Regions from separate parts of the Aquaspirillum sp. genome, predicted to be linked through region 3. Evidence: predicted binding sites of a transcription regulator. Region 3 holds the regulator's gene; each other region holds the start of a gene.

The links. The regulator FNR, encoded in region 3, switches genes on or off when oxygen is low (the NO sensors DNR and NnrR bind a similar motif). The targets are predictions, from matches to a motif close to TTGATNNNNATCAA.
Region 1: a site for FNR is predicted at 4,380-4,393, ahead of ACTBZS_RS04210 (M61 family metallopeptidase). Genes of this name have one in related genera too.
Region 2: a site for FNR is predicted at 6,839-6,852, ahead of ACTBZS_RS08430 (cytochrome-c peroxidase). Genes of this name have one in related genera too.

Annotation. Positions count from the first base shown of each region.
Region 1 covers NZ_JBSQVP010000015.1:29,668-41,097, reverse strand. The annotation lists gene pepN (aminopeptidase N) at 1-2,455, opposite strand, end outside; gene ACTBZS_RS04210 (M61 family metallopeptidase) at 2,541-4,349, opposite strand; gene ccoN (cytochrome-c oxidase, cbb3-type subunit I) at 4,703-6,130, shown strand; gene ccoO (cytochrome-c oxidase, cbb3-type subunit II) at 6,149-6,763, shown strand; gene ACTBZS_RS04195 (cbb3-type cytochrome oxidase subunit 3) at 6,778-6,984, shown strand; gene ccoP (cytochrome-c oxidase, cbb3-type subunit III) at 6,981-7,895, shown strand; gene ACTBZS_RS04185 (alpha/beta hydrolase) at 7,966-8,880, shown strand; gene mutL (DNA mismatch repair endonuclease MutL) at 8,842-10,767, opposite strand; gene ACTBZS_RS04175 (DedA family protein) at 10,783-11,424, opposite strand.
Region 2 covers NZ_JBSQVP010000043.1:10,865-19,735, forward strand. The annotation lists gene ppsA (phosphoenolpyruvate synthase) at 1-2,186, opposite strand, end outside; gene ppsR (posphoenolpyruvate synthetase regulatory kinase/phosphorylase PpsR) at 2,361-3,188, shown strand; gene trpC (indole-3-glycerol phosphate synthase TrpC) at 3,284-4,084, shown strand; gene ACTBZS_RS08420 (YiaD family glycine zipper/OmpA-like lipoprotein) at 4,214-4,885, shown strand; gene ACTBZS_RS08425 (sensor domain-containing diguanylate cyclase) at 4,918-6,786, shown strand; gene ACTBZS_RS08430 (cytochrome-c peroxidase) at 6,916-7,911, shown strand; gene ACTBZS_RS08435 (hypothetical protein) at 8,063-8,407, opposite strand; gene ACTBZS_RS08440 (HNH endonuclease) at 8,589-8,871, opposite strand, start outside.
Region 3 covers NZ_JBSQVP010000008.1:17,000-28,429, reverse strand. The annotation lists gene ppk1 (polyphosphate kinase 1) at 1-853, opposite strand, end outside; gene ACTBZS_RS02705 (oxidative damage protection protein) at 920-1,192, opposite strand; gene ACTBZS_RS02700 (diguanylate cyclase domain-containing protein) at 1,317-3,449, opposite strand; gene argA (amino-acid N-acetyltransferase) at 3,588-4,910, opposite strand; gene ACTBZS_RS02690 (uracil-xanthine permease family protein) at 5,070-6,314, shown strand; gene ACTBZS_RS02685 (nucleotidyltransferase family protein) at 6,459-6,797, shown strand; gene hemN (oxygen-independent coproporphyrinogen III oxidase) at 6,866-8,284, opposite strand; gene fnr (fumarate/nitrate reduction transcriptional regulator Fnr) at 8,389-9,153, shown strand; gene ACTBZS_RS02670 (AmpG family muropeptide MFS transporter) at 9,150-10,394, opposite strand; gene metW (methionine biosynthesis protein MetW) at 10,391-10,978, opposite strand; gene metX (homoserine O-succinyltransferase MetX) at 10,975-11,430, opposite strand, start outside.

The DNA.
Region 1 (11,430 bases), on a different contig from region 3:
TTTGCGCCAAGAACCGATAGCCACTGCCATCCGCTGCATGAAAATGCAGCAAATTGCGGCCAAATGAACCGAGTACCGCCCGCGCCTTATTCGGATTTTTCAAAGAAAAACACGGATGTTGTAGCAGGGCTTCGGTGCGGCTGAGCGTATCTGAGCGCAAACTAGCGGCATGGAGAGCAAACCATTTATCCATTACCAACGCTTCTTTTTGCCAACGTTGAGCAAAATCTTCATATAAATGGTCTCGTATCGTGCCTTGCCGATCACGCAAGGCACTCAACGCCCCTGCTTGATCGGTCATATTGTCTGCTTTTTGATATTGTACTTGTGCCAATTCCACTGCAATGGGGTCATCCACTGCATTGAGATAAGCCAAACATAGGTTTTTCAAGCTACGCCATCCATTGTCCTCGTGGCGGAACGAGGTGCGTTGACAACGCTGATATGTGGTTTGCCATTCATGGCGCAGGCTGCGCGCAAGCGCGACTTTAACCATTTCCCGAGCGTGTACCAGCGCCACTGGATCAACTTCACCCGGCACAGCTTCAAATAACTCCACCTCGCTTGGTAGTGTTAAAGCCAATGCTTTAAAAGCAGGATCTAAGGTTTCGCTGTGTAAAATGCGTTGTACCCCTTCAACAATCACAGAAGGGAGATTGAGCGTCGATTGTGGATGGTCTAACTGCTGCAAAATAGTTTGTCTAAACAGCACCTGACCGGCTTCCCAACGGTTAAAAGCATCGGTGTCATGGGCAAATAAAAACGCCAGTTCTTGTGCGCTGTAGTGGTAATGCAGTTTGACTGGTGCTGAGAAATCACGCAGCAGTGATGGAATCGGTGGGTGATCGATATGAATGAAAGTAAAGCTGTGTTCCCGTTCACGCAGAATTAACACCCGCTCATTGCCCTGTGCTTCGCTTTCCTCCGACATCTGCAGAGGATAGGCATGGCCATTTGGATCAAATAAAGCAAGGGTTAATGGAATAAGAAACGGGGCTTTTTCTGTTTGACCGGGTGTAGGAGGGCAATGCTGTCGGATATGCAAAGTGACACTGTGTGCCGAGGGGTTATAGAACATTTCCACGGCGACTTCGGGGGTGCCCGCTTGGTCGTACCACCGTTCAAATTGCGTTAAGTCATATTGATTAGCGTCGGCCATCGCTTGACGAAAATCATCGCAGGTCACGGCATGGCCATCATGGCGGCGGAAATACAGTTCTAACCCCTTGCGGAATCCCTCTCGTCCAAACAGCGTTTGGTACATCCGCACCACTTCGGCCCCTTTTTCATATACTGTCATGGTGTAGAAATTATTCATTTCAATATACGAATCGGGGCGAATCGGGTGGGCGGTTGGGCCAGCATCTTCTGGAAACTGTGCTGTGCGTAGCTGTCGTACATCCTCGATCCGTTTGACCGCACGACTGTATAAATCGGCAGTAAATTCTTGATCACGAAAAACGGTGAGGCCTTCTTTCAGCGATAACTGAAACCAATCGCGGCATGTCACACGATTACCGGTCCAATTATGGAAATACTCGTGACCAATGACCGATTCCACACCTTCAAAATCAAAATCGGTCGCTGTGTCTTGCCGTGCAAGGACAAATTTTGTATTGAAAACATTGAGGCCCTTGTTCTCCATCGCGCCCATATTAAAGTCGCTGACAGCAACAATCATATAAGTATCGAGGTCGTACTCAAGGCCAAAGCGATCTTCATCCCATTTCATGGCGCGTTTTAGTGAACGCAAGGCATGTTGGGTTTTATCCACATCATGGGCTTCGACATAAATTTCGAGAGCAACTTTACGGCCAGAACGGGTGAGATATTCATCGCGTACCACGGCTAATTTTCCTGCTACCACTGCGAACAGATAGCTGGGTTTGCGATAGGGATCAACCCACTTGACCCAATGCCGTTTTTTATCAGAAAGTCCTTGCCCAACTTTATTGCCATTTGATAATAAAACTGGATAGCGTGTTTTATCAGCAATTAATGTGGTGGAGAATTTTGCCATCACATCAGGCCGGTCGAGATAATAGGTAATTTTGCGGAAACCTTCTGGTTCGCATTGAGTAAATAAATTGCCATTAGAGGCATATAGCCCCATTAAACTGGTATTCTTTTCTGGAAATACCTCAGTTTCAATTTCTAGAATAAAACTCTCGGGCACCTCAAATAAAGTTAATGTTTCTTCCACTGAGTTGAGTTCATAGCGTTCGGTTGGCCAAACTTCACCATCTAAGTGAATAACATTCAGTGAAGCAGAGCCATGTAATACCAGATTATGATGTGTAATAGCGTGACGATTGCGTTTAATTAACAACCGTGAGTGAACACGAGTTGATTGTTCACGAATATCAAAAGTAAGATCGACACGGTCCACCAAAAATGGCGAGGCTTGATAATCGCGGCGAAGATGAATGGTTGGGGGGGAATGGGTTGCAGTCATAATGGTCAGCGAGAGATAAAAAACAATGCCGCCTATTATAAGACGGCATCTTTAAAAAAGACATAAATTGTTGTTTGGGTTGGTTTTACTGAATGGCAGTTGGCCAGATATTTTGCTGCAATGCAAAATCTGGATGTTGTAAATAACAAGTATCTAGTGCCTTATCTGACAAAACAATTTCAAATTGCAATAAATACTCTCGGCGTAGAATATGGACAGAAATTGTATCCCCTGCCTGATAGCCGGCTAAGGCACTGTCTAAGTCTTTAACACGTAATCCATTGATTGCTAAAATAATATCACCACCTGCAAGGCCTGCCGTTGCTGCCGAACCACCCTGATAAACAGTGTGTAATTTGCACCCTAGTACATCGGTTTGTGTTCGAACACCCAAGCTGACGCTGCATTTTGCTGGAGAGGGTAAAGGAGTAGCGGTGGTGATCGCTTTGCCCTTATCTTGGTCATGCGCTGCAACATGCCAACTTAAATCAATGCCTGCATCAGCCAAATACGCTGCCAAGGGAAGCGGTTGTGTACTTCTTAACAGCACATCACACAGCGGTGAAATGTCCCAACCAAGGTAGGCACTGGCCAATTGTTCCCATTCGTGTTCTGCTAAGCCTTGTTGTGTTGTTGTCACATGCCGCCAGAGATGGCGCATGACATCATCTAAAGCCTTTTGATTCTGGCTATGACGTCTAATCGCTAAATCCAGTACCAGTGCGGCTAGCGCCCCTTTTTGATAGTAACTGACGACTTCATTCGCGGTATTTTCATCCGGTCGATAAAATTTAATCCATGCGTCAAAGCTTGATGCTTCCAGTGTTTGTCGCTGTTGTCCTGGTTGGCGTTGAACGTGGCTGATGCTGTGGGCCAGTTTGTTGCAATAGGTTTCGAATGACATCAGCCCTGCACGTAATACGAAAAGCTCATCGTAATACGAAGTAATCCCCTCAAATGCCCACAATAAACGGGTATAGCTTTCTGCTTGTAGTTGATAAGGGGTGAAAGCCTGTGGCTTGATGGTTTTGACATTCCACGCATGGAAGTATTCATGGCTAATCAAGCTGAGTAAGTCATGATATTCATCATGGGGCTGTGCTTGGTTGGGTAGGGGTAGGGGTAGGGCTTTACGATCTGCAAGGAGAGCGGTGCTTGAGGTGTGTTCTAAGCCACCATACAGGCCATCCCCAACATGTAACAAAAAGACATAGCGTGTAAATGGTGTTTCTCCACCAAAAAAACGAATTTGTTCACGGCAAATCGCTGCCGTGTCGTTGACTAAACGAGAGAGATCGACTCGTTGGTCTGCACCCGATAAAACAAATTCATGGGGAAGCCCCTCAACATCAAAGCAAACTCGCTGAAACGAACCGATTTCTATGGGACAATCGATCAAATGCTGATAATCGGTCGCTGTGTAACATCCCCATCCCTGTGAATCGACATTCTGTGCGGGCAGTGCAGTTGCAACCGCCCAGTCTGGGTTGCCAAAGGGTGAAAGTGTCAGTGAAATTGCCGTATCTGGTGCGTTTTCTAGTGCCAAACAAACGCAAGCGGGGTTGATAAATACCCGTTGTTGGTCACGGTAAGCACCTCGCACTGATAAATCGTAAGCATAAACGGTGTAGCGTACGGTAAAATGGGTTTCCGTTGCTGCGACGCACCAACGGTGTTTGTCGAGTTTTTCACACGATAATGGTTGGCCCTTGGCTGTACTGGCAGTTACCGCGTGCAGATGCCGTGAGAACTCACGGATAAGGTAACTACCTGGTATCCATGTTGGTAGCATGAGCTGTATATCTTGTGGTGCTGGAAGCGTAATCGCGATGGCCACGTCCAATGCTTGTGCATGGGTGGGATGTGCCGAGATCTGATAATGAACAGTAAACATGTGATTTGCTCGTTGTTAGGCCGAATGCGCTTGATGTAGGTCAATAAGATGTCAAGACATGACAATACAATCCAGCTACCACAGCCTATGTAGCGTTGGTACAAAGCCCGTCTGGATGTAGAATAGCGCGGTGCAATATGTCGGTCCGATACAAAAGCATCTGTGTCGGGCAGGGTGATCCACCGGTAATAATGTCGAATTTCAAAAGTCAGGATGTTGAAACGACAGAAAAGTCATCTCTAGATAAGGTGTTGGGATGAGATTTCAAGCTGGTGGCGGAGGGACGTGCCGTCAATAGCCTAAGAGCGGCAACCTCGCAAGATTTTACGTTTGTAACCTTGGAGAAACCTTAAATGGAAACGCAATCCACTTATAATTATAAGGTGGTGCGCCAATTTGCCATCATGACCGTGGTCTGGGGGATTGTTGGCATGCTGGTTGGCGTGATTATCGCCGCCCAGTTGGTGTGGCCCGAGCTGAATTTTGGCCCGTGGTTTCACTTTGGCCGTCTGCGCCCCCTGCATACCAATGCGGTGATTTTTGCTTTTGGTGGCTGTGCGCTGTTTGCTACGTCTTACTATGTTGTTCAAAGAACTTCTCAAGTTCGTCTATTCGCTGAAAAGCTGGCTTCCTTTACCTTCTGGGGTTGGCAGCTGGTGATTGTATTGGCCGCAGTAACCCTGCCACTCGGCTTTACCTCGGGTAAAGAATATGCCGAGCTGGAATGGCCAATCGATATCTTGATCGCTGTGATCTGGGTGTCGTATGCAATCGTATTCTTCGGCACCATTGCTGTCCGTAAAGTGAAGCACATCTATGTGGCTAACTGGTTCTACGGTGCGTTTATTCTCGCCGTTGCCCTGTTGCACATTGTGAATAGCATGGCCTTGCCTGTGTCCTTCACCAAATCCTACTCTGCTTACGCCGGTGCCGTGGATGCGATGGTGCAATGGTGGTACGGCCACAATGCGGTGGGTTTCTTCCTGACCGCAGCTTTCTTGGGCATGATGTACTACTTTGTGCCAAAACAAGCGGGCCGTCCTGTTTATTCCTACCGTCTGTCGGTGGTGCACTTCTGGGCGCTGATCTTCACCTATATGTGGGCGGGTCCTCACCATCTGCATTACACCGCTTTGCCTGACTGGACCCAATCGATCGGCATGGTGTTCTCGCTGATTCTGTTGGCACCAAGCTGGGGTGGTATGATCAACGGTATCATGACCCTGTCTGGCGCATGGCACAAACTGCGTACCGACCCTGTGTTGAAATTCTTGGTTGTGTCGTTGTCCTTCTATGGTATGTCCACCTTCGAAGGCCCAATGATGTCGATCAAAACCGTCAACGCCTTGTCGCACTACACTGACTGGACTGTGGGTCACGTTCACTCTGGTGCTTTGGGTTGGGTGGGCTTTATCAGTATCGGTTCTATCTACTACTTGGTGCCACGCTTGTTCGGTCGTGAACAAATGTACTCCAACAAACTGATTGAAGCGCACTTCTGGATGGCAACTGTCGGCGTTGTGTTGTACATCGCTGCGTTGTGGATCTCTGGTGTGATGCAAGGTCTGATGTGGCGTGCGCTGAACCCAGATGGCACTTTGACCTACGCTTTTGCTGAAGTGGTGAAAGCAACCTATCCATACCACTTTATCCGTCTGCTGGGTGGCTTTATGTATCTGGCTGGTATGTTCCTGATGGCCTACAACGTATGGCGTACCGCTGGCCTCGGTCGTGCTGTGGATGCCAAGATTCCGGCTCTCTCCACTCACGCTCACGCTTAAGGTCGAGGTTTAACACTCATGGAAAAAATTCAGAAGCTTATTGAGGAACGCGTCGGTTATTTGATCGTGCTGACCTTCCTCGTCATCAGTGTGGCAATGTTGGTGGAAATTTTGCCCTTGATGTTCCAGAAATCAACCACTCAGCCAGCACCAGGGGTCAAGCCTTATACCGCTTTGCAACTGACTGGTCGTGACATCTATGTTCGTGAAGGTTGCTACAACTGTCACTCACAGATGATCCGTCCTTTCCGTTCTGAAACTGAGCGTTATGGTCACTACTCCGTTGCAGGTGAATCGGTTTACGATCGTCCATTCCAATGGGGTTCGAAGCGGACAGGTCCAGACTTGGCCCGTGTTGGTGGTCGTTACTCCGATGAATGGCACCGTGTGCACTTGATCAATCCTCGTGATGTGGTGCCCGAGTCCAATATGCCCGGTTTCCCTTGGTTAGAGAAAAACTTGGCTGACGCTGATGGCGTTGCTGCCAAGATGAAAACGCTGCGTACTCTGGGCGTTCCTTACACCGATGAAGAAATCGCTAACGCTAAGAGCGAAGTGGAAGGCAAATCCGAAATGGATGCAATGATTGCCTATCTGCAAGGTCTTGGTCTGGCTATTAAAAATACCCGCTAATACGGAAAATTATCATGGGTGATACCGCTAATCTGATTCGTACCATCGTCACGGTGATGGGTATTGTGTGTTTCTTGGCGATTGTGTTCTGGGCTTACAGCCGAGCGCCTAAGCAGCGCTTTGATGAAGCTTCTCATCTGCCTTTTGCTGATGATGCTTCAGATCGTCCACAGCAGGCACCATCGGGTCAGACAGCGGGCTCCCTTGGAGCAAAACAATGAGTGACTTCGTAAGTGATTTCTGGAGCATCTGGATCTCGGCGATTGTCATCATCGGTATTGTCGGCCTGACATTACTGTTGACGACTCAAGCTAAAGCCAAAACGGTTAAGGCTGGTGAAAAAGTTGAGACGATGGGTCATGTGTGGGATGGTGACCTTGAGGAGTACAACAACCCTCTGCCGAAATGGTGGATGTGGATGTTCTACCTCACCTTGATCTTCGGCGTGGCCTACTTGGTGTTGTATCCAGGTTTGGGAACGTTCAAAGGGATCCGTGGCTGGACTTCGGTAGGCCAGTACAAGGAAGAGCGCGCACAAGCTGAAGCAAAATACCAGCCTTTATACGACCGCTACTTAAAAGTGAGCGTGGAAGAGTTGGCAAAAGATCCTGAGGCGCGTGCAATGGGTAATCGTTTGTACCAAACCTACTGTATGCAGTGTCACGGTGCGGATGCTCGCGGTGCAAAAGGTTTCCCCAATCTGACTGATAACGACTGGCTGTATGGTGGTTCGGCAGAAAAAATTCACGAAACTTTAGTGAATGGTCGTATTGGTCAAATGCCAGCCTTCGGTGCTGCGTTTGGTGAAGAAAAAGTGCGTGATACCGCTAACTATGTGTTGTCGTTGTCCGGCAAAAAGCATGATGCCGAGCGCGCTACTCGTGGTAAAGAAGCATTCAATGCAGTATGTGCGGCATGTCACGGTCCTGATGGCAAAGGTAACCAAGCGATTGGTGCGCCTAACCTGACTGACAATGTGTGGTTGTACGGCAGCACTGAGAAAGTCATCATGGAAGGCATCACCAACGGTCGTAAGAACCAGATGCCTGCTTGGAATGAATTCTTGGGCGAAGGCAAAATTCACTTGCTGACCGCTTATGTATGGGGTTTGAGCAACGGTGCAGCGAAGTAATTTCGCGCTGTTGACCACCTGAGATAACGCCCTCACTTGTTGAGGGCGTTATTTTTTTAAGGGTATGGTGATGTGGTTAGCGACAATAACAGGGGTGGGTTTAGGTTTAGCATTACGGACAGGGTTTCATTGGTTGATCCGCCGCGGGTTACGTGCACCTCGTGTGCCGCATCATACTGAGCCCATGGCCTTGGGCCTGTCAGCAGAGACTATTTTTATTACCAGCAAAAATCAGAAACAATTATTTGCATGGTGGCTTCCTTGTGCAGATCAACCGCGCCCGACACTGTTGGTGATGCATGGCTGGGGTAGCAATGCAGCGTTGATGTTGCCTCTGGTGACCCCATTACAACAAGCTGGTTTTCATGTCCTCTTGTTAGAAGCGCGTTGTCATGGTCGCAGTGAGGATGACAATTTTTCTTCACTACCACGCTTTGCTGAAGACATAGAGGCTGGTCTTGTGTGGTTAAAACAACATGCTCTATGCCAACACCAGCCGATAGCGCTGCTTGGCCACTCGGTGGGTGCAGGGGCTGCTTTATTGGTGGCCAGTCGGCGCCGTGATGTGGTCGCAGTGGTGAGCGTGGCTGCCTTTACACATCCGGAAATTGTGATGCGACGCTGGTTAGCAAGTAAACGTATTCCAATGAAACCGATTGGGACATATATCTTACGTTATGTGCAGAAAGTGATTGGCTACTCGTTCGACAACATTGCCCCTATCCGTTCGATCAATAAATTGCGTTGTCCGGTGCTGATTTTGCATGGAGAACAAGATCAAACCGTGCCGATGTCAGAGGCTCAGGCTTTATACCAAGCCGTTCCATTTGGCCTTGGTCAATTGCGTGTCAGTCAAGGCGATCATGAAGGTTTTACTGATATGGCGGCTGAGGCACAGGCTGTGGTGCGTTTCCTACGTTTGCATCTTGACCCGCAACCTCCTTCCTCATCGCCCGCGCAGGAACAGCTGGTCGAGCTCTTGTAATGACAAGGTGCGCCAAGTGGGTCGGCCATGATTACATTGACCGCTACGCTCGGTCTCTTCCATATCACGCAGTAAGGCATTCATTTCTGTTAAGCTCAGTTGGCGATTCGCTCTTACTGCACCATGACAGGCCATGGTGGCAAGTAGATGATCAAGTCGTTCCTGTATCACGCGGCTGCTACCAAACTCGTGAAGTTCAGCTAAGGTAGCACTAAACAAAGGAATGGGATCTGCCTTGTCCAAGGCGGCTGGAATGGTATGCAGCACAATTTGATTCGGTTCAGTAAGCGTAAAGGTAAAACCTAATTGGCTTAACGTTGATTGGCCTTGTTCCGCTGTTACCCATTCGATTGTACTTGCCGCATAGCTATACGGTAACAGCAAGCTTTGATTGGGTAGATTTCGGTCGCGGTGAAAAGCGTTTTTTAGTCTTTCATACACAACCCGCTCATGGGCTGCGTGCATATCGACAATGACCAAACCTGTTTCCGCTTGCGCCAGAATATACACCCCATGTAGCTGACCTATAGCAAAGCCGAGTGGAGGAAAGCGTGATTCTCCAACGGATTCCCCAACAGAAGGTGTCGGGGTGTTGATGATTGGTAAATTGTCTATATTGGGCTCTTGTAATACGGGTTCTTCTTGTGTGCCCTGAAATAAGGTTTGATAAAACGTGAGGCCTTTTCCTCCATCGTGTTGACTCCGCTCTGATATGGTCGAATTAGAACGAGATGGCGTGCCAAATGAAGCGCTTTCCCGTGTTGAACTTGACGATGTGGTGGGTCGAGATGCTCTCTCGGTGCTGTTGGTTGTCACCGCTTGGTGAGGTGTTGATGGTGCAGCAGGTGGCATCACCGTAACAGGTGATGTTGCTTGAGTCACAAGATGGCCAGCACGGGTCTGTGACAGCATTTGATGTGCGGCCTGAAATACAAAACGATGAATGGCCTGACTATCACGAAAGCGAATTTCTGTTTTGGTGGGATGGACGTTGACATCAACCTCTTCGGGAGGCAATTCAAGAAACAGCACATAGTGCGGCTTAATCTCATGATGTAACACATCGTGATAAGCCTGCCGTAGGGCGTGTTGTAATACTTTGTCACGCACAAACCGACCGTTCACAAAACAGAACTGCACCTCACGTTGTCGATGAGGCAAAGTGGGATGTCCCAATATCCCTTGCAGTTTAAGATGGGCGGCTTGTGTGTTGAGTTTGATGCCATGTTGGGCAAAATCTTCCCCAGCAATCGCGGCGATACGCTCATCGGGGGTATGGCTGCCAAGACGTACAATCTGTTTTTGGTTGTGTTTGAGTAAAAAAGCACAATGTGGCCATGCCAAAGCTAACCGCTCAACCACTGCATGACATTGCGCAAACTCTGCTGATGCTGTTTTCAGAAATTTACGTCTAGCCGGAGTATTAAAATATAAATCAGCAATGTCGATGCTGCTACCGACCGAACGCGGACAGGGCTCTGGCTCCGAGAGTACGCCATTCTCTGCGCGAATTAACCAGCCTATTTCACTGTCCTCGGTGCGACTACTCAGCGTTAACCGAGAAACGGCTGCAATCGAAGCCAAACCCTCACCCCGAAAGCCGAGGGTGTTGATTTGTTGTAAATCTTCTAAAGCGTGGATTTTTGAAGTGGCATGTCTTTGCAGCGCCAAAGGCAAATCCTCTGCTGCAATCCCAATTCCATCATCCTGTACCCGAATCAGCTTCATCCCACCTTCAACAAGCTCAATGGCAAGACTATGTGCGCCGGCATCCAAGCTGTTTTCTAAGACTTCTTTTAAGGCAGAAGCAGGGCGCTCAACCACTTCCCCTGCAGCAATTTGGCTAATTAAGAGCGATGATAGGGTTTGAATACGTTTTGGTTGCATAGGACAGCATTTCAATTAGGCAGCAGATTTACGATGGCGCACAATTTCAATGACGCCGGGTAAAATCGATAAAATAATGATGGCGAAAATAAGAAGGCTTAAATTTTGTTTTACCCAAGGTAAATTACCAAATAAATACCCTGCATAAGCAAAGCCACATACCCAGAGTACGGCTCCGATGACATTATAAGATAGGAATTGGCGATAGCTCATGCTACCCACTCCGGCGACGAATGGCGCAAAAGTCCGAACAATGGGAACAAAACGGGCGATAATAATGGTTTTTCCGCCATGCTTTTCATAAAAAGCATGAGTTTTGTCTAAGTATTCTCGCCGAAAAATACGAGAATTTGGTCGATCAAAAACGGTTAAGCCTAATTTTTGGCCAATATGATAATTCACTGTGTCACCTAAAATCGCAGCAATCAGCAGGGTGGCTACCATCAAATGAATGTCAAAAGCCCCTGTCGCAGCAATGGCACCTGTGACAAATAACAGTGAATCTCCCGGTAGGAATGGGGTAACCACTAAACCTGTTTCACAAAAAATAATCAAAAATAAAATTAAAAACAGCCAAGGCCCATATTGACTGGCTAACTCTGCTAAGTGGCGGTCGATATGAAGGATGAAATCAACCAAAAACCATACGAAATCCATACTTAA
Region 2 (8,871 bases), on a different contig from region 3:
GGGTCACGCTCATCGAATGTCGGGGCGATAGGGCCACCGGAATCACGGTCCACACCCAAGGTCAGTTGGGTCATATCGTTGGAACCGATGGAGAAGCCATCGAAGTATTCGAGGAACTGTTCTGCTAACACGGCGTTGGTTGGCAATTCGCACATCATGATCAAACGCAGATCATTTTTGCCGCGCTCTAAGCCAAACTCTTTCAGAATATCGACAACTTTGGCCGCTTCGGTCAGTGTCCGCACGAATGGAATCATCACTTCCACGTTGGTCAGACCCATGATGTCGCGCACTTTACGGATGGCACGGCATTCCAGCTCAAAGCAATCGCGGAATTCTGGTGCAATGTAGCGAGCCGCACCACGGAAACCAATCATTGGGTTTTCTTCGTGTGGTTCGTACAAGCTGCCGCCGATCAAGTTGGCGTATTCGTTCGACTTGAAATCGGACAAACGCACAATCACTTTTTTCGGCCAGAAAGCGGCAGCCAGCGTGGCAACCCCTTCCGCAATTTTGTCGACATAGAAATCAACTGGGCTGGCATAGCCGGCGATGCGGTCGGTGATGGTGGCTTGTAATTCAGGATCTAAACGATCGAATTCGAGCAAGGCTTTCGGGTGAATACCGATTTGACGGTTAATCACAAACTCCATCCGAGCCAAGCCAACGCCTTCGTTTGGCAACTGGGCGAAGTCAAACGCCAATTCAGGGTTACCGACGTTCATCATCAATTTAACAGGGGCTTCTGGCATTTTATCCAGCGCTAGATCAATGATTTCGATGTCGAGTAAACCGTCGTAAATATGACCTGCATCACCTTCGGCACAAGACACGGTGACCTGCATGCCATCTTTCAGCATTTCTGTTGCATTACCGCAACCAACAACCGCTGGAATGCCTAATTCACGCGCAATAATCGCAGCGTGACAGGTACGACCCCCTCGGTTGGTGACGATGGCGGCTGCACGTTTCATCACCGGCTCCCAATCGGGGTCGGTCATGTCGGTGACTAACACATCGCCTGGTTTGACACGATCCATCTCGCTGGCATCTTGAATCAAACGCACCACGCCTTGGCCAATTTTTTGACCAATAGCACGGCCTTCAACCAGCAAAGGCGATTTGTTTTTCAAGCGATAGCGGCGCAGGGTATCAACACGCGATTCTTGCGATTTGACGGTTTCTGGACGGGCTTGCAGGATGTAGAGCTTGCCATCCACCCCATCTTTACCCCACTCGATGTCCATTGGACGCTCGTAGTGTTTTTCGATAATCAGGGCAAAGCGTGCTAATTCTTCCACGTCGGCATCCGACAGCGAGAATTGGCGGCGCAATGCTGGCTCAACGTCCAATGTGCGTACCGAACGACCAGCTTCGCGGTTCTCGGTAAACTCCATTTTGATCAGCTTCGAACCCATGTTCTTACGCAAAATAGCAGGACGGCCTGCTTGTAGCGTTGGTTTGTGAACATAGAATTCATCAGGGTTGACAGCACCTTGCACCACGGTTTCGCCCAAGCCATACGAGGCTGTCACGAACACCACATCGTCAAAGCCCGACTCGGTATCGATGGTGAACATCACGCCAGCGGCACCGCAGTCGGAACGCACCATGCGCTGAATACCGGCGGATAAGGCGACCACGTCGTGAGCAAAGCCCTTGTGGACGCGATACGAGATAGCGCGGTCGTTATAGAGCGAAGCAAAGACATGTTTGATGGCACCCATCACATTGTCAAAGCCGCGAATGTTCAGGAAAGTTTCCTGTTGACCTGCAAACGAAGCGTCAGGTAAATCTTCGGCTGTGGCGGACGAACGCACCGCAACCGAAATTTCTGCGCCAGAATCCGCTACCATTTGCTCGTAAGCAGTGCGGATTTCGTTTTCCAGCTGAGCGGGGAAAGGCGTATCAACAATCAGTTGACGGATTTCTTTACCAACGCGGGCCAGTTCCACGACATCTTCGACGTCGAGCTTGGCAAGCATCTCGTTGATACGATCCGACAAACCGTTGTGAGCCAGAAAATCGCGATACGCTTGGGCGGTTGTCGCAAAACCACCGGGGACACGCACACCGGAACTGGCAAGTTGGCTAATCATTTCGCCAAGCGATGCATTTTTACCACCAACGTGTTCCACGTCGGTCATACGTAGCTTGTCGAACCAGACAACGTAATTCTCTGCCATTATCAAGCTTCCTGTTTTGGAGGGGGATGACGATGAGGGGGACTAAGAAAGGCCGCATTCTAGCCGAAACCGCAGCTAAAACGTAACATTTTGCAGTGCACAAAATGGAAGAAAAGCCAAAATTTTTAGCTTTTCACCTGTATCTTGCTCACTTTTTGTTAGGAAAGCACCCGTATGCCACACCGCCGCTCTGCTTTTTTTATCTCAGATCGCACTGGAATTACCGCCGAATCGCTGGGTCATACCCTACTGACTCAGTTTGATACCTTGGAGTTTAAACGTGAAACTTTACCTTTTATCGACACCGTCGAGAAAGCCGAGGAAACGGCTCGGCTGATTCGAGATCGGGCAGAATATGATCATCACAAACCCTTGGTATTTCTCAGTATTGTTGACCGTGCGGTACAACATGCTTTGCTGAGTATCAAAGATCATGCGGTGGTGGTGGATTTCTTTGAAACTTTTATTGGGGCGATTGAGCAAGAATTGGGTATGACCGCTTCGCGGCAAGTGGGTAAATCTCATGGCATTGGTAATGACGAAAAATACGGCCACCGCATTGATGCGGTAAATTTCTCGCTCAACCACGATGATGGGGTAAAGCCGCGTGATTTGGATGAGGCGGATGTGATTTTGGTTGGGGTGTCGCGCTCGGGAAAAACGCCGACCTGCTTATACCTTGCTTTGCAATACGGCATTAAAGCAGCTAACTACCCTCTCACGCCTGATGATTTTGGGGCACCGACTTTGCCAAAACTCTTGTTGCCCTATCGCAGTAAATTGTTTGGCTTGACCATTCAACCGGATCGTTTGGTACAAATTCGCAGCGAACGGCGGCCAAATAGTCATTATGCCTCGTTAGACAATTGCCGTTTTGAAGTGGCTGAAGCAGAGGCGATGTTCCGCCATCACCGCATTCCGTATATCACCACTACCAGCAAATCGATTGAGGAAATCGCCACCACCATCATGCACCAAACCCATCTCAAACGTCGCTTTTAAAATTGGCTATTTTTCTTGTGGCAGAGCACCGAAACAGGGTGGCTCTGCTATGATCAGTTTTGATAATTTTTCATTCTTTCTTCGTGCTAACCCTTATGTCAGATATTCTTCAAACCATTCTGCAAACGAAACATCAAGAAGTCGCTAAAGCCCGTGCTGGATTGCCTTTAGCCGAAATTCGCGCCCAAGCCGAAGAGCGGCACGATGTGCGTGATTTTGTGGCAGCGATTCGTGCTAAGCACGCTGCACAACAGCCGGCAGTGATTGCAGAAATTAAAAAAGCCAGCCCTTCAAAAGGGGTGATTCGTGCTGATTTCGACCCTGTGGCGATTGCACAAAGTTATGCCCAATATGGTGCGGCGTGTCTGTCGGTGTTGACCGATGAGCAATATTTTCAAGGGCAAGCTGCTTATCTACAGGCGGCACGGGCGGCATGCAACTTACCGGTGTTGCGAAAAGATTTTATGGTCGATCCCTATCAAATTTTTGAAGCACGGGCGATGGGGGCCGATTGCATTTTGTTGATTGTGTCGGCTTTAGACGATGCTCAGTTGCAAGATTTTGAAGCGCAAGCCATTGCCTTGGGGATGTCGGTGTTGGTCGAAGTCCATGATGCAGCAGAACTGGAACGCGCTCAGCGTTTACAAACGCCGCTGATTGGGGTCAACAACCGTAATCTCCGCACATTTGAAGTCAGTATTCAACACACCCTTGATTTGCTGCCAGATTATCAGCCTCAGCGGATTGTGGTCACAGAAAGTGGTATTCGGACGCCGACGGAAGTGGCACAGCTACGGCAACAAAAGGTAGAGACTTTCTTGGTGGGTGAGGCATTTATGCGAGAAAACGACCCGGGAATGGCATTAGAACGCTTATTTTCTGCGTCAGTGAGCTAGCATAAATATCAGCAATGCGCGCAAAATAACACAGCGATACCTAAAAAAAGTAGGCTGTGTTGACTTTGCCTCGGCTAAGCCAAACACATGTTGCCTTGCTCGACCTTCCATTCCACTAGAGGATTTGTGATGTTAAAGAAATCTGTTCTTGGCTTAGTGATCAGTTCACTGTTGTTAAGTGCGTGTGCAACCGATCAATATGGCCGTCCACGCGATATGAACAACACCGAAAAAGGCGCCATCATGGGCACTTTGGGTGGTGCTGTGGCTGGTGCGTTAATCAACCATAAAAATCGGGGTAAAGGTGCGTTAATTGGTGCGATTGGCGGCGGATTGGCCGGTACTGCCATTGGTGCGTACATGGATAACCAAGCCAAAGACTTCACCCGCAGTTTGACGTCTGAGATTCAATCAGGCGCTATCACCGTGGTCAAAAACGCCGATCATTCAATCGTGGTGACCATGACGGATAGCACTGCTTTTGATGTGAATTCGTATGCGATTAAAGGCGGTTTTTATCCAACGATGAATAAGATTGCCGATATTGTGAACAAGTACGGCAAAACAACGCTGACCATTACGGGTCATACCGATAGCAGTGGCAGCGATCGAATCAACCAACCGTTGTCACAAAATCGGGCAAAAGCGGTCAATGACTACCTCGAAGGGCGCAATGTTGCCCAACAGCGGTTGTCGTACTACGGTTTAGGCGCAAAACAACCCCGTGCGTCAAATGCTACCGAGGCAGGTAAACGCCTCAATCGTCGAGTGGAAATCCTGATCCAAGCCGTTCAAGCCTAAGCATCTGCTGTGGTTTTTCTTGAAAGCTTGCTATGCCGCGCTTGCCTACCAACACTCCGCTAAAGTCGGAACAATTTTCCATCCAGTCTTGGCGTGCCATGCAACGCCGCTGGCGGGTCTATCCGCTATTGGGGGCGGGGTTGGTGGCAGGGGTGGTGTTGGTGATGAGTTTATTGATTGAGCGTTCGGAAGAACAACGCGAAATCGATCGCCTACGCAGTGACATCACGACGCAGGCCAGTCAATTACGTGCTCGCATTGAACATGAAATCAACGCGCCGCTGCATTTAAGTTTTGGCCTGAGCACCTTTATCAGTGGCAATCCCGAATTTACCGAAGACCAATTTGCTCGTATGACGCAACAGATGTTGCGCGTGAACAACCATGTTCGCCATATTGTGGCCGCCCCTGATAATGTGGTGCGGTATGTGGTGCCATTAAAAGGGAATGAAAAGGCCATGGGCCTTGCCTATATGCACCATCCCGAACAACGCGATAGCGTGTTGCAAATTATGCGTACAGGTAAGCCGATGGTGGCGGGGCCGGTGAACTTGGTACAAGGGGGACAGGCCTTTATCAATCGAGTGCCGATTTTTATTTCTAACGAAGATCACCCTCGCTATGGCGAATATTGGGGTTTGTTGTCGGTGGTGATGAATAGCACCACGCTTTTACATGCTACAGGTATCGATAAACCTTATCTGGGATTGGAAATTGGTTTGCGCGGTCGTGATGGTCTCGGTGCTCAAGGTGGCATGATTTATGGTAAGGCCGAGGTCTTCGAGCACCGACCTGTGTTGCTAGAGGTCAATCTTCCCGGTGGTTCGACATGGCAATTGGGGCTGGCGCCGCAACAAGGTTGGCATCATGCGGTGTGGGCGGACTCGAATTTATTGCGCTATCGCATTCTCGGTATCAGTCTTGCGGTGATGGTGGGCATCATGGCATTTTTGTGGTTAACCCATTTGCGCCGTTTACGTGAGCAAGACGATAAATTACAGCTACTAGCCTGTGCTTTTGAGCACAGTGCCGAGGCGATTTTTATCAGTGATGCCGAAAACCGCATTATTGCAGCCAACCCCGCGTTTACCCGTCTGACGGGTTATGCGTTGCCAGAAATTTTGGGGCAGAACCCAAGCGTACTATCTGCAGGACAAACCCCCACCTCGGTGTATGAGGCAATGTGGATGGGTTTGGAACAGCATGGACATTGGCAGGGTGAGATTTGGGATAAACGCAACAACGGCGAGATTTATCCGAAGTGGCTTAACATCTCGGTGATGCGTAACAGTAAGCACGAGGTGATTTATTACATTGCCAGTTTCACCGACATCACCGATCAAAAACGCAATGAAGAAAAAATTCGTCATCTTGCTCATCACGATTATCTGACGGGCTTGCCCAATCGTTTTACGCTACATCAGCGCATGGCTGAGGATATTCGACAAGCGAAACAAGACTGTGCCATGTTGGCCGTGCTGTTTATCGATTTAGACCGTTTTAAACCGATTAACGATACCTATGGTCATGAAGTGGGTGATAAGTTGTTGATTGAAGTCGCGAATCGGTTGAAGGAAACCGTCCGCCGTAATGATGTGGTGGCGCGATTGGGCGGTGATGAGTTTGTGGTGGAGTTGTTACAACTGGGGCATGTCAATGAAGCAGCGGCTGTCGCGGAGAAAATTTTGCATCGCCTCGGCGCGGCTTATCACATCGAAGGTCACGAGCTCTATACCACGCCCAGTATCGGTATCAGTTTGTTCCCCACTGATGCTGATCAGGCCGATACGCTGTTAAAACAAGCAGATACTGCGATGTACCATGCCAAAGCACAAGGTCGCAATGTCTATCGCTTTTTCAATCACGATATGCACCCGATCAGTGAGTTGGAAGACTTCTAACCTTTTTTCTAAAACAACAAAAACGTAAAAAATCGCCACAATGTCGTTTTATTTGATATGGCTCAAATATTTTAGGTAGTGTATCTCTACACTCATCACTGTCTCATCTCGATCAGTGAGGGCTTTATCATGATGAAAAAAATCGCAGTGGCCATTGGCTGTAGTCTGTTGATGGGGGGCTCGGTGGTGGCGGCACCGATGAATGAGCCAATTCAACCGATTCAGCCCGCGAAGGTGAAAAACCCCGCTATGGTAGAGCTGGGCAAGAAATTGTTTTTTGATGTTCGCTTGTCGCGTTCTGGCTTTATTTCCTGTAACTCCTGTCACAATTTGTCGATGGGTGGGTCGGACAACCTGAAAACATCGATTGGCCACAACTGGCAAAAGGGGCCGATCAATGCGCCGACTGTACTGAATTCCAGTCTTAATTTGGCTCAATTTTGGGATGGCCGCGCAAAAGATTTGAAGGAACAAGCCGGTGGGCCAATCGCCAATCCGGGTGAAATGGCCTTTACCCACGAATTGGCCGTCGATGTATTGGCCTCGATTCCTCAATATGTGAATGAATTTAAAACGGTATTTGGTGACAAGAATGTCAACATCGACCGTGTGACACAGGCTATCGCAGCATTTGAAGATACTTTGGTGACACCTGATTCCCGTTTTGACCAGTGGCTGAAAGGCAACAAAAAAGCCTTAACGGTACAAGAGTTGCGCGGTTATCAAACTTTTAAAACCAGTGGTTGTGTTGCTTGTCACAACGGACCCGCTGTCGGTGGAAATTCTTTCCAGAAGATGGGTTTAGTGCAGCCTTATGCGTCGACCAGCCCAGCAGAAGGCCGAGTGGCGGTGACGGGGAAGGATGCCGACCGCTTTAATTTCAAAGTACCTACCTTGCGTAATGTGGAATTGACCTATCCCTACTTCCATGATGGTGAGGCGGCTACTTTGCATCAGGCAGTCGATATCATGGGGCGGTTACAGTTGGGCCGTCAGTTCAGTAAGCAGGAAGTAGAAGATGTTGTTGCCTTCCTCAAAACATTGACGGGTAAACAACCTGATTTCAAATTGCCAATTTTGCCACCGTCTAGTGAAAAAACCCCGCCTCCACGCCCATTTGATTGAGCTAACGATCGGTCTTAGAGAAACGAAACCCCTTGTGTTGAGCAAGGGGTTTTCGGTAAAAAACGGCAAAACATCGCCGTACATAACACGAACCGACACAAATATCACCGCAGGCACAGGTGCCAGCCCCTACATCCCGCAACGGCGCTGGTCAACCCTCGAAAATATCTTCTAACCGCTGCGCCTGAGTTAACGACACTCCCCATTGCTGTAACTGATCCGGCGTTGCTGTCCGTAACCGCGACAACACCCAATCCGGCAACGGCTGACCAAATTTTGTTTCGATCATACTGCGGAGGAATATTTTCATGCCTTCCTCACGACCTTTCTGCATACCTTCTTCTAAACCCTCTTCACGCGCAGTGATGATGTCGGTGTTGTAATCCCACACTGCCCGTTCGCGTGCCAATGCCCGTAACCGTTCTTCCTTGGTCTGGCTCATTTGCTCTAAGGATTGCAAGACAGTCATTACCGGTGTGTGTGTCAGCTGTGCCATGATGTGTTGCTCTTCGATATATTGCCCAGAATATCAACCGATGTAAGCGGATTCGCCACTAGGCAATCCACCTTATCACGGTGTATGTCGCCTACAACATCGAACCGCTGCGAATGGCTGTTTTTTCATGGTGTGTTGTTCGTATACCGCTTCAGTCGTTTGGTAGGCACAAGACCTGTGCCTACCCTACCTGAATAGCATTGTGAATTGACTTAAAGAAAACATCACCGTCGTAGTAGTTCAACTTAACCAGATCAGTACCATTTGCAGTGAAGGTAAATCCATGCGCAAAAGGTAGCGAATTAAAGCCCTCCCACGTGATGGTATGCATACCACCATTGGTGATTTTGAGGATCAAACTGTCAGCCACAGACGGCCAATCTGCCGTCGTTATAGAGATGTTCCCAGCAACAGTAAGAAGATGAATTTTTCCCTCTGTCCTCCGCAGGACAACCGTACCGCTA
Region 3 (11,430 bases):
TAAACTGGTTGAGTAAAAACTCTTCCATGTGTGGCGGGCAGGTATCGGCAATCTCTAATCGCACTGCCTCACCATATTGACGATGGCGTAATTCACCTTGCAGCGCCGTGCGCAGATTTTTTACCTCGTCTTCTTCCACATTTAATTCACTGTTGCGGGTAACACGGAATTGATAGCATCCCTTCACCGTCATACCCGAAAACAGTTCTTGGGCATGGGCATGCAAAATAGACGACAAAAACACAAAGCAGGCTTTATCGCCACACAGTTCACGCGGTAGACGAATCACCCGAGGTAAAATCCGTGGCGCTTGCACAATGGCAATGCCCGAATTGCGCCCAAACGCATCTTTGCCTTCTAATTCAATAGCGAAGTTCAAGCTTTTGTTGAGGAGTTTTGGGAAGGGATGAGAAGGATCGAGACCAATCGGGGTCAAAATTGGCATCACTTCCTTAAAGAAATATTGCCGAATCCAAGCCCGTAACTCATCGCTCCAGTCATTGCGACGAATAAAAACAATACCTTCCTTCTCAAGCGCAGGAAAGACCATTTCTTTCATCAAGGCATATTGCCGTGTCACCAAAGCATGGGCGGCATCAGACAGCCGCGCTAACGCTTGGCGCGGGGTAATGCCGTCAGGTAGAACACGTTCTGGCCGCAAGGCAGCTTCTTCACGCAACCACGCCACCCTGACTTCGAATAATTCGTCCAGATTAGATGAAACAATACATAAAAAACGCAGGCGCTCTAGTAAAGGCACAGCAGGGTCTTCCGCTTGTGCCAGCACCCGACGATTGAATTCAATCAAACCAATTTCACGATTTAGCAGTAAGTCAGCAGCAGGAGTTGTCATCAGATTAGCGTCAAAGTCAGTGAATAAAAACGCCCGAGACCAACAGGAAACGGGCGCCGATAACAGTTATGCCTTTGGAGGAACAAAGCCAGACACGGCATCTGCTCCCTGACCAAAGAAGTAATTTTGTAGCTGTTGCGTCAGATATTGACGAGCACGTGGATCAGCCAAGCTCAAACGGTTTTCATTGATCAACATGGTTTGATGGCGAATCCAACCTTGCCATGCTTCTTTTGAAACGTTGTCATACAATTTCTGACCCAATTCACCGGGCAGCGGGGCAAAATCCATTCCCTCAGCTTCACGACCCAGTTTGATACAGTTCACCATACGGCTCATCAATCTATCCTTTTTTAGCCAAACCATACACGCGGCAGATTGCCGGAGTATGAACACGCCTCATTTTTTAACAAGGCAACCGGAAAGAGAAGATAGCGACGACAGGGGTAATTCACAATCCAAGTTAATCAACTATCGAAGAAGAAGCATCCTTGAACGACGTAGGCTCGGTATCCGAACAGGGGAGGCTCATCTGTTGTGCATCAAAAACACACCACTGCCCGCCCCGTTTTTTTGCCTCATACATCGCAGCATCGGCCACCGCAGTCAGCATCATGGCATCGGTCGCATGTTGCGGAAACACCGCCACCCCAATGCTGCTTCCCACATGACAGGCTTGGCCTTCAAAGACGAACGGCAGCTGTGCAATATGGTCTTGCACGCGTTGCGCCACCACTGCCGCTGCCTCTAAATCGGCATCTGGCAATAAAATGGCGAACTCATCTCCCCCTAGACGATATAACCATTCGCCAGTACGCAACACATAACCTAATGTACGGGCAATTTCGATTAACACCTGATCGCCAGCGGCATGACCATAGTTGTCGTTCACTTGCTTAAAGCGGTTGAGATCGAACAATAAAATAGCCAGTGGATGTTGCTGTTGTTGTGCTTGCTGCAAAGCATGTTCGATATCATGTTGGAAACGCCGTCGGTTAAAAATCCCAGTCAACGTATCGCGCTCTGCCAAAACACGCAGTTGTTCTGCATAAGCACGTTCATCAGTCACATCTTGGAACACCCACAAACGGCCATTTTCCTCACCACTGACCGGCACATTAAAGGCAGTCAAAATCACCCCTGCATCTACTTCAAACTCCCGCACCACATCCTCAACCTGTGGTTGAGCAAAGAGTTGCGGCAAAAGCGACGGGAGAGGGCATTGATTTAGCACAGGTGCCGGTGGCAAGCCCCAGAGTTGGGCAAAAGCAGGATTGGCATAGACAATCCGATCTTGATGATCGACAAACACCACGCCGACTTGTAAAGAGGAGAACAACGCACGCAACCGCGCTTGTTCTCGTTGTGCTTGTCGCAGATGCAATTCATTTTCTTGTTGCACTGCTTGTAGCTCAGCAATGGCTTGTTGTAAGGCCAAATCTGCCTGTTTTTGACTGGTGTAATCCAATAGGCTAGCGCGTAGCCCTAAAAAGCGCCGTTCTTGGCTATAAAGCGGCTGCCAATTCGCAATCACCCAAATAATCCGACCATCACGATGACGCATCCGGAATTGAAACCCCTGACCGGCACTTTGTTGGCGAATGGCTTGGCTAATATAGTCGCGCACTTGTTCGCTGTCTTCGGGGTGAATGATGTCGTCTAATAAGCGAACTTTTTCGTTGAGCAATTCCTCAGCCCGATAGCCGGTAATTCTTTCCACCGAAGGATTGAGCCAATAGAGCTTACCTTCACGGTTAAGCCACATTTCCCAAGCGTAGGTATAGTCGGCAATGGCATGGAGCGTTTCTCGTTGTTGCCGTAGTGTGCTCATTTGTTCACGCAGGGCATCGCGCATCTGAGCAAAGGCGGCGGCTAACCGACCAATTTCATTGGCATTGCTTGGCGGTAACGAGGCTTGATAATCTCCAGCAGCAATGGCCCGTGCAGCGCGGATTAACGCCGACAGCGGGCGGCCAATCCAAAGGCCGATTAAGGCCGTCAATAAACCGAGCAACAGAATACTGACTACCATCACCAATAACACCTGTAACAACAGCGTTTTCAATGCAGCGGTGGCTGTTTGTAATGATAAAACATAACTGACTTGACCGATCACCTTGCCACCATCGGTAATCACGCTACGTTGATACACGCCTTCAGACAGGGAAAATAACAGCGACACAGAAGCCAACGTCTCTTGTTGTCGTGATGGGGAAGGTATGATTTGTGATTGTTGTAACAGTGCAATTTGTTGCCCCTGTTGGTTTTCCACCGCGAGATACAACAAATCACTTTGCGTGAAGGACTGATTGACCAAATCGACGACACGAGGGTAATCCTCATAACGCAATGGCTCTTGTAAAACCGCTTGTAGCAGTTGCCGCACTTCATGGCTGCGAACTTGTAGGGCTTGACGTGTGCTGTGTTCCCACGAAAACAACATAATCAGCAACATCATGCCAACCAATAAGAGATTGGCCAAAAAACCTAGCGCAATCAAACGAAAGCGCAAGGTTCGCACAAAGCGCGCACAGCCTTGTTGCTGGGTGTCAGTTGAGTGTGAGCCCGCAGAAGGGGAAGGATATGATTCGTGCATCAGACAAAACACCCCCAACAGCAACAGAAATAAAGACAGAATGTCAGGTTGTACCGATCCCAGCTCGCTTTGACAATCCGTGTAGCTACGGTCGTTTGAAAGAGAGTCACCAGATTGTGCGACTTACGCTGAATTCTGTTAAGACAACGTTTTGATTAACACTTGTGAGCGGCGTTGGTGATTATAAAAAGCTTTTTTTGCCTCGGGCAGTGCCTCGGGTGTCGCCAATACAAAACCATGCTCGACAAACCAATGTGCCGTTTGTGTTGTTAAAACAAAGAGTTTAGCAACCCCTTTGGCACGGGCCTGTCGCTCGACCTGCTGCACCAAAGCATCACCATATCCCCCATCTCGCCACTGCGGATCAACTGCTAAACATGCTAATTCTGCCATTTGCTCTTTGGGATAAGGGTGCATGGCGACACAGCCAATAATCATCCCGTCATGCTCGACCACAAAATAGTGCTGAATTTCCATCTCAATCAGCTCACGCCCACGTTTGACCAACGCGCCTCTTTGTTCCAACGGTTCGATCAATGCCAAAATCGCACCGACATCATCAATCGTTGCCGTACGCATTTTGACTAGATTTTCACGTGAAATCATGGTGCCAATCCCATCGTGGGTGAAAAGCTCGGTCAGCAACGCACCCTCTTCACGATGACTCACCAAATGCGCCCGTGCCACACCTTTACGTGTGGCGCGGGTGGCACAGGCTAAATAGGTCCATAGACTGCCCGGGGTCAGTTCTTTTTCTTCTAATAGCTGCTCGGCCTCGCCAGCAGTTAACTCGGCTAAAAATGTCCCGTCTTCACTGTGTACGCCATCGCTGTCGGCGAGGAAAATCAGTTTGTCTGCTTGCAAATTCACCGCCAGATCAGTCGCTAATTCTTCCATCGTCAAATTAAAGCTTTCGCCGGTTGGCGAAAACCCTAATGGCGAGAATAAAACGATTTCACCGAGGGCAAGGTGGTCGCGAATTGCTTGCACATCAATTCGCCGCACTTGGCCGGTATATTGCATGTCCACCCCATCCAACACACCGAGGGGACGCGCCACCACAAAATTCCCACTGCTAATACGCAAGTTTGCCCCCGCCATTGGGGAATTAGGGAGTGCGAGACTGAGCTGTGATTCAATTTCTGCCCGCGCCAGCCCGACGGCTTGCCGTACCGCAGCTAAGCCCTCGCCATCGGTAATCCGCCGACTGCCGTGGTAACGCGAAACAATTCCCTTGGTGGCTAAAACTGCATCGATTTGTGGCCGAATGCCGTGCACCAAAACCACCCGCACCCCAAGACTAATCAACACATTTAAGTCATAACACAATGGCGCTAGACGATCGGTTTCTAATAACTCACCACCAAACGCAATCACAAACGTCTTGTTACGAAAGGCGTGAATATAAGGCGCGGCTTCACGAAAGGCGTAGACAAAAGCAGGGGTATGTAATGACGTCATCAGGCAAACTCAGATAAAGGAGAATAAACAATCACAAATTATGCCAGCGCTGTTAGCAAAATTACCGTTGAGAAGGTCTCTCGCTACAAGGCTTCTGGCACAATAACGCGGTTTAGCAGAGATCTCTGCTATTTTTTTCTTTGCCTAGGATAGCAAACCATGTTTTCTACGCTTAAACAGGCCATCGCTGGGGCACAAATTTTATTTGTTGCCTTTGGTGCTTTGGTTCTGGTTCCTCTTTTGACTGGATTAAATCCAGCCATGGCCCTGCTAGGTGCAGGGATTGGTACACTGTTATTTCAACTGTGTACACGCAATCAGGTGCCGATTTTTCTCGGGTCATCCTTTGCATTTATCGCCCCAATTATCTATGCCACCCAAACTTGGGGTTTACCCTCAACCATGTTTGGTTTGTTTGCTGCCGGCTTTATGTATTTTGTCTTTGCTGGTTTAGTGCGTTGGCGTGGCATTGAAGCGGTTCATACCTTGTTGCCGCCGGTGGTCATTGGCCCAGTCATTATGATTATCGGTTTGTCAGTCGCCACTGTCGCCAGCAATATGGCAATGGGTCGAGCAGGCAGCGAACAAGTTATTCCGTACAGCACAGCATTGATACTGGCGACAATTTCCTTAACCACGACTGTTATTGTGGCGATTTTTGCCCAAGGCATGTTCCGTTTGGTGCCCATCTTAGCAGGGGTTTCCGTCGGTTATATTGCAGCCAGCGTGATGGGCTTGGTTGATTTCGGCAAAATTGCGGCCGCCCCTTGGTTTGCAGTACCCCATTTTGTCACGCCAGAAGTGAACTGGGCAGCAGCACTGTTTATGTTGCCAGTGGCGATTGCACCAGCGATTGAACATATCGGGGGGGTGATGGCAATTGGTGGGGTAACGGGCAAAGACTACACCAAAACACCGGGCCTACACCGCACCTTGGCGGGGGATGGTTTGGGGGTGTGTTTTGCTGGTTTAATCGGCGGGCCGCCGGTTACCACTTATGCCGAGGTTACCGGTGCGGTGATGATTACCCGCAACTTCAATCCAAAAGTGATGACATGGGCAGCTATTTTCGCTATTGCGATGGCTTTCTTCGGTAAATTTAATGCCTTGCTGCAATCCATTCCGATGCCGGTGATGGGCGGTATTATGGTCTTGCTTTTCGGCACGATTGCCTCGATTGGGCTGAAAACGTTGATCGAAGCCAAAGTCGATTTAATGGCCCCTCGCAATTTGGTGATTGTCTCGGTGGTATTAACCACAGGTATCGGGGCATTAGAGCTAAAAATTGGCGACTTCTCTTTGGTTGGTGTGGGGTTATGTTCGGTATTGGCGATTATCTTGAACTTGATCTTGCCAAAACGCGAAGCCCATCACGAGGGGATTCGTGAAGGGCAAGATATTTAAATCTATTGAATACACGCCCACGCATTTTCCTTTCTCGCAGGAATAGATTAGGAAAGGAAAATGCGGCTAGTTCGAAAAATTGGCTGTTCCATGCTGTACCTCAATACGGATCACACATTGGAAAAAAATTAGATAAATCCTGCGATGGCTGAACTCAGTACACTCTATTTGCCAGAGAAATATGCGGTACAAGTTCGCACGCTATTAGAAAAGCATATCCCAGAAGCGACAGTTTGGGCGTATGGCTCTCGGGTACGAGGCGATCATTACGAAGCGAGTGATTTGAACCTAATGGCGTGCTTTCCTGCTGATAAAAAACGGGATGTCTTTCGTTTAAGTGTGGTGAGAGAGGCTTTTGTTGAAAGCCATATCCCAATCATCGTACAGATTGTCGATTGGGATGCGATTCCTGAGTCGTTTAAGGAAGAAATTTTGGCGGGGTATGTCGTGGTGCAAAAACCAGATGTTGAACCTACCGCCTAAAGCGGCAACAGACAAGGCATGATTTATCCGTACGATGCAGCCACCCCAAAGGGGTGACTGGTTCTGAGTTAAATCGTACGCGAATAACGGGCATGGGTTTGTTTTTCGCGCAGATGACGGTCAAACACCATTGCGACCGTGCGAATCAGAAAACGACCACGGGGGCTGATGGTGAGCCATTCATCGTCAATTTCCAACAAGCCCAGCGTTTGATATTCCGCCAGTTTTTCCAATTCCCACGCGAAATAACGCTTAAAGTCAATGCCGAAACTTTCACTGATGGCGTCCATCGACAGAGCAAAACGACACATCAAGGCTTGAATCACCGTTCTTCGTAGCAAATCATCGGCAGATAAACATAAACCACGCAAAATCGGCAGTTGGCCTGCATCCAACGCTGCATAGTATTGCTCGATTTCTTTGTGATTTTGTGCGTAGCTGGGGCCGACTTTCCCAATCGAAGACACACCAATGGCAATCAAATCATGGTCGGCATGAGTCGAATAGCCTTGGAAATTACGCTGCAACCGCCCTTGTTGTAAAGCCACTGCCAATTCATCTTCTGGTAGGGCAAAATGGTCCATCCCAATAAAAACATAACCTGCTGTCCCAAGGTGTTGCACCGCCATCTGCAGAATATCGAGCTTCACCTCTGGTACAGGCAATTCTGCTTCGTTGATACGCCGCTGCGGCATAAACACCGAAGGCAGATGGGCATAGTTATACAAAGCTAAACGGTCAGGACGAATGGCTAATACTCGATCAAGGGTCTCTTGTACCGAAGCCAATGTTTGTAATGGCAGGCCATAAATCAAATCCAAACTGATCGATTTAAAGCCAGAAGCTCGCGCAGCTTCAATCACCACACGTGTTTCTTCTTCACTTTGAATGCGGTTAACGGCTTGCTGGACAAGCGGATTAAAATCCTGTACACCAACAGACATGCGGTTAAAACCCAGTTGTGCCAAGTGCGCGACGGTCTGTGCAGTGACTTTGCGTGGGTCAATCTCAATCGAGAATTCCCCATGTGGCAATAGATGAAAAGTCCGGCGAATTGCCGTCATCAGCCGTGTCATCTGCTCATCGCTGAGAAAAGTCGGTGTGCCGCCGCCAAAATGAAGCTGGATCAAATCTTGCTTATCGCCGAGCAAATCGGCGTATAAGGCAAGTTCGCGTTCCAGATAGTCTATGTACTGGTCTGCACGCGAACGATCTTTCGTGATAATTTTATTGCAACCGCAGTAGTAACAGACGGTATTGCAAAAAGGGATATGCACATACAACGACAACGGCCCAGCATTCGCACCAATTTGCCTTTGCTGTAAGCTATGTCGATAATCCAATTCTCCAAACTCGCTGCTAAATCGATCAGCAGTCGGGTAGGAGGTATAACGCGGTCCACTGCCGTCCAACCGCTCAATGAGCTGACGGTCGAATTCAAAACGAGCTGATGGAGAAGCTAACATGGCAAAATTCGCAGTGCTCATAAAGAAATATCCTATTCAATGGCTGCACTGTGCCTGAGCCAACTCAGATTGTTTTTGACACGAATCAACCGCCCCTCAATTCCACTCTATATCAGAATTTACCCATGCTCGATCCCCGTCCTGTTCCCCTGCACACCCTCAAAGTTTCCTGCTCGAACTGCAGCTTACGAGAGCTGTGCCTGCCTCTTGGTCTGAACCGAGAGGAAATGTCACAGCTTGACGCGGTGATCCGACAGAGTCGCCGCGTCAAACGCGGTGAATATCTGTTTCGAGCGGGAGACCCTTTCCGAGCTTTATTCGCGGTCCGCACCGGCTTTTTCAAAAATTGTGTGTCTAGCCATGATGGTCGTGAACAAGTCACCGGGTTTCACATGTCTGGTGATCTCATGGGGTTGGATGGCATCAGTAGCAACACCCACGGTTGTGATGCACAAGCTTTGGAAGATTCGGATGTCTGTGAGCTGCCGTTTGCGCGCTTGGAACTCCTCGGGCGAGATATTCCGAGCCTACAACGTCATTTCTTCCGCCTGATGAGTCGTGAAATTGTACGCGACCAAAGTGTGATGTTATTGCTTGGCAATATGAAAGCGGAAGAACGATTGGCCGCCTTTTTGCTGAATTTATCGCAACGCCTCTCCGCCAGAGGGTTTGCCGCCAACGACTTTGTTTTACGGATGAGTCGTGAAGAAATTGGCAGTTTCTTAGGCCTGAAACTCGAAACAGTGAGCCGCACGCTTTCGAAATTCCAAGCAAACGGTTGGATTAGCGTTGACCATAAACATATCCGCCTGCTCCAACCAGAACACTTAAAACAACTGGTCAGTGGTTGTGCAGGCGGTTTTGCTGACGATCACAGCGCCCACGCCTAATGAGCCGTTGCCGTCTTGTCTGAAGTCGCCTCATGCCATGGGGCGACTTTTACCAGTAGCAACATCCCCGGTATTGCCAACACCGTACACAGCAAGAAAAACGGTGTCCATCCTAATGCTTCCACTAAATAGCCAGTTCCGGCATTGATGACCGTACGCGGTACGGCAGATAAGCTGGTGAATAGCGCCAGTTGGGTGGCGGTATACAGTGGGTGGGTCGCACGGGCAATAAAAGCAATAAACGCCGCCGAACCCAAACCCACCCCCAACGCCTCGGCTGAAATCACTAAGGCTAAAGTCAGTTTATCTGGGCCGACTTGGTCGAGAATGACAAAGCCCAAAATTGTCACCATCTGCACCACGCCAAATAACCATAAGGCGCGATTGATGCCGAGCTTTAACATCCAAATTCCACCGAGTAAACCACCTATCACAGCAGGCCAAAGCCCGGCATGTTTGGCGATCAATCCAATATCAGATTTTGTAAATCCCGTATCAAGATAAAACGGCGTCGCCAGTGCGGTTGCCATGCTGTCACCGAGCTTATATAGGAAGATAAATCCTAAAATCAGTAGCGCATGTTGCCATCCAGCCCGATCAATAAATTCACGAAATGGCTCTACCACGGCTTCGCGTAAAGTGCGCGGTGCAGCGCCTTGCAACATCGGTTCACTCACCGTCAACGTCATCAACAGCCCCGGCAGCATAAAGAGAGCGGTGATCCAAAAGACAGTTGGCCACGGTAAATGGTCAGCCAAGATCAGCGACAAGGAACCGGGAATTAAACTCGCCAGACGATAAGCATTGATATGAATAGAATTCCCTAGCCCCAATTCAGCATCGGGCAAAATTTCACGCCGATAGGCATCCAACACAATATCTTGGCTGGCGCTAAAAAAGGCCACCGCCACCGCCAACACCGCAATCGACCAAATATCTTGTTGTGGTTGAAAAGCGGCAAAGCCAGCGAGCGAGGCAATCAAGCCCACCTGTGTTGCCAACATCCAGCCACGCCGCCGCCCTAGTGGCAAACTAAAGCGGTCCATCAAGGGCGACCAAATAAACTTCCAAGTGTAGGGCAACTGAATCAGCGCAAATAAGCCAATCGCTTTTAAGTCAACGCCCTCGGTGCGTAACCATGCCGGTAAAAGATTGATCAAAAAATACAGCGGCAAACCGGACGCAAAGCCAGTAAAAATACAAATTAACATGCGCCGATTGAACAAGGCCTGCCAATTCATACTGCACGCCCGATACGATAAAACGCCAAACTGCCGAGCAAATTGGGCAAGAAATCAATTCGACTACCGCCGTCCATCACCACCCGCTCTTTGACCTCAATCTGATTTTTGGCGCACAGCGCTTCAAAATCTCGCAACATACACAAATGAATGTTAGGGGTGTTGTGCCAATCGTACGGAATAGTTTCTGAAACCGGCATGTGGCCTTGCAAAATTTGCAGACGGTTTTTCCAATAGCCAAAATTGGGGAAAGACACAATCGCCTCACGGCCTACACGCAACATTTCGACCATGATTTGTTCAATATGGCGCATCGCTTGAATGGTTTGTGATAACACCACCACATCAAACGCATCACTCTGAAAATCGGATAAACCCGCTTCTAAGTCACCTTGCACCACGTTGATCCCGCTGCTCACGCAGCGAATCACATTATTGACATCAATCTCAACACCATAGCCGACGACTTTTTTGTGTTGGCTGAGATAGGCTAATAATTGGCCATCGCCACACCCCAAATCTAACACCCGACTGCGGGCAGGAATCCAATCGGCAATCAACTGTAGGTCACTGCGTAACATCATACCCCCGCTTTCAACGCGACAAGATTGAGATAAGCATGCATCAAAGCCACATACGGTGGGTCGGTCATTAAAAACGCATCATGCCCATGCGCCGACTCAATCTCGGCGTAGCTGACCGTTTTTTGTGCATCAATCAGGGCTTTAACAATTTCTTTTGATCTGGCTGGTGAAAAACGCCAATCGGTGGTAAACGCCGCAATTAAAAACTTGGCTTCAGCACGCTGCAATGCGCGTGCGAGGTCCCCCTGTCCCCATTCAGTGCCGGGGTCGAAGTAATCTAGCGCCTTGGTCATCAACAGATAGGTGTTGGCATCAAAATAATCGGAAAATTTATCGCCCTGATAACGCAGATAACTTTCGATTTCAAACTCAACATCGTAACCAAACTTATATTCGCCCGAGCGCAACAGACGACCAAATTTTTCGCCCATGCCATCATCGGACAAATAAGT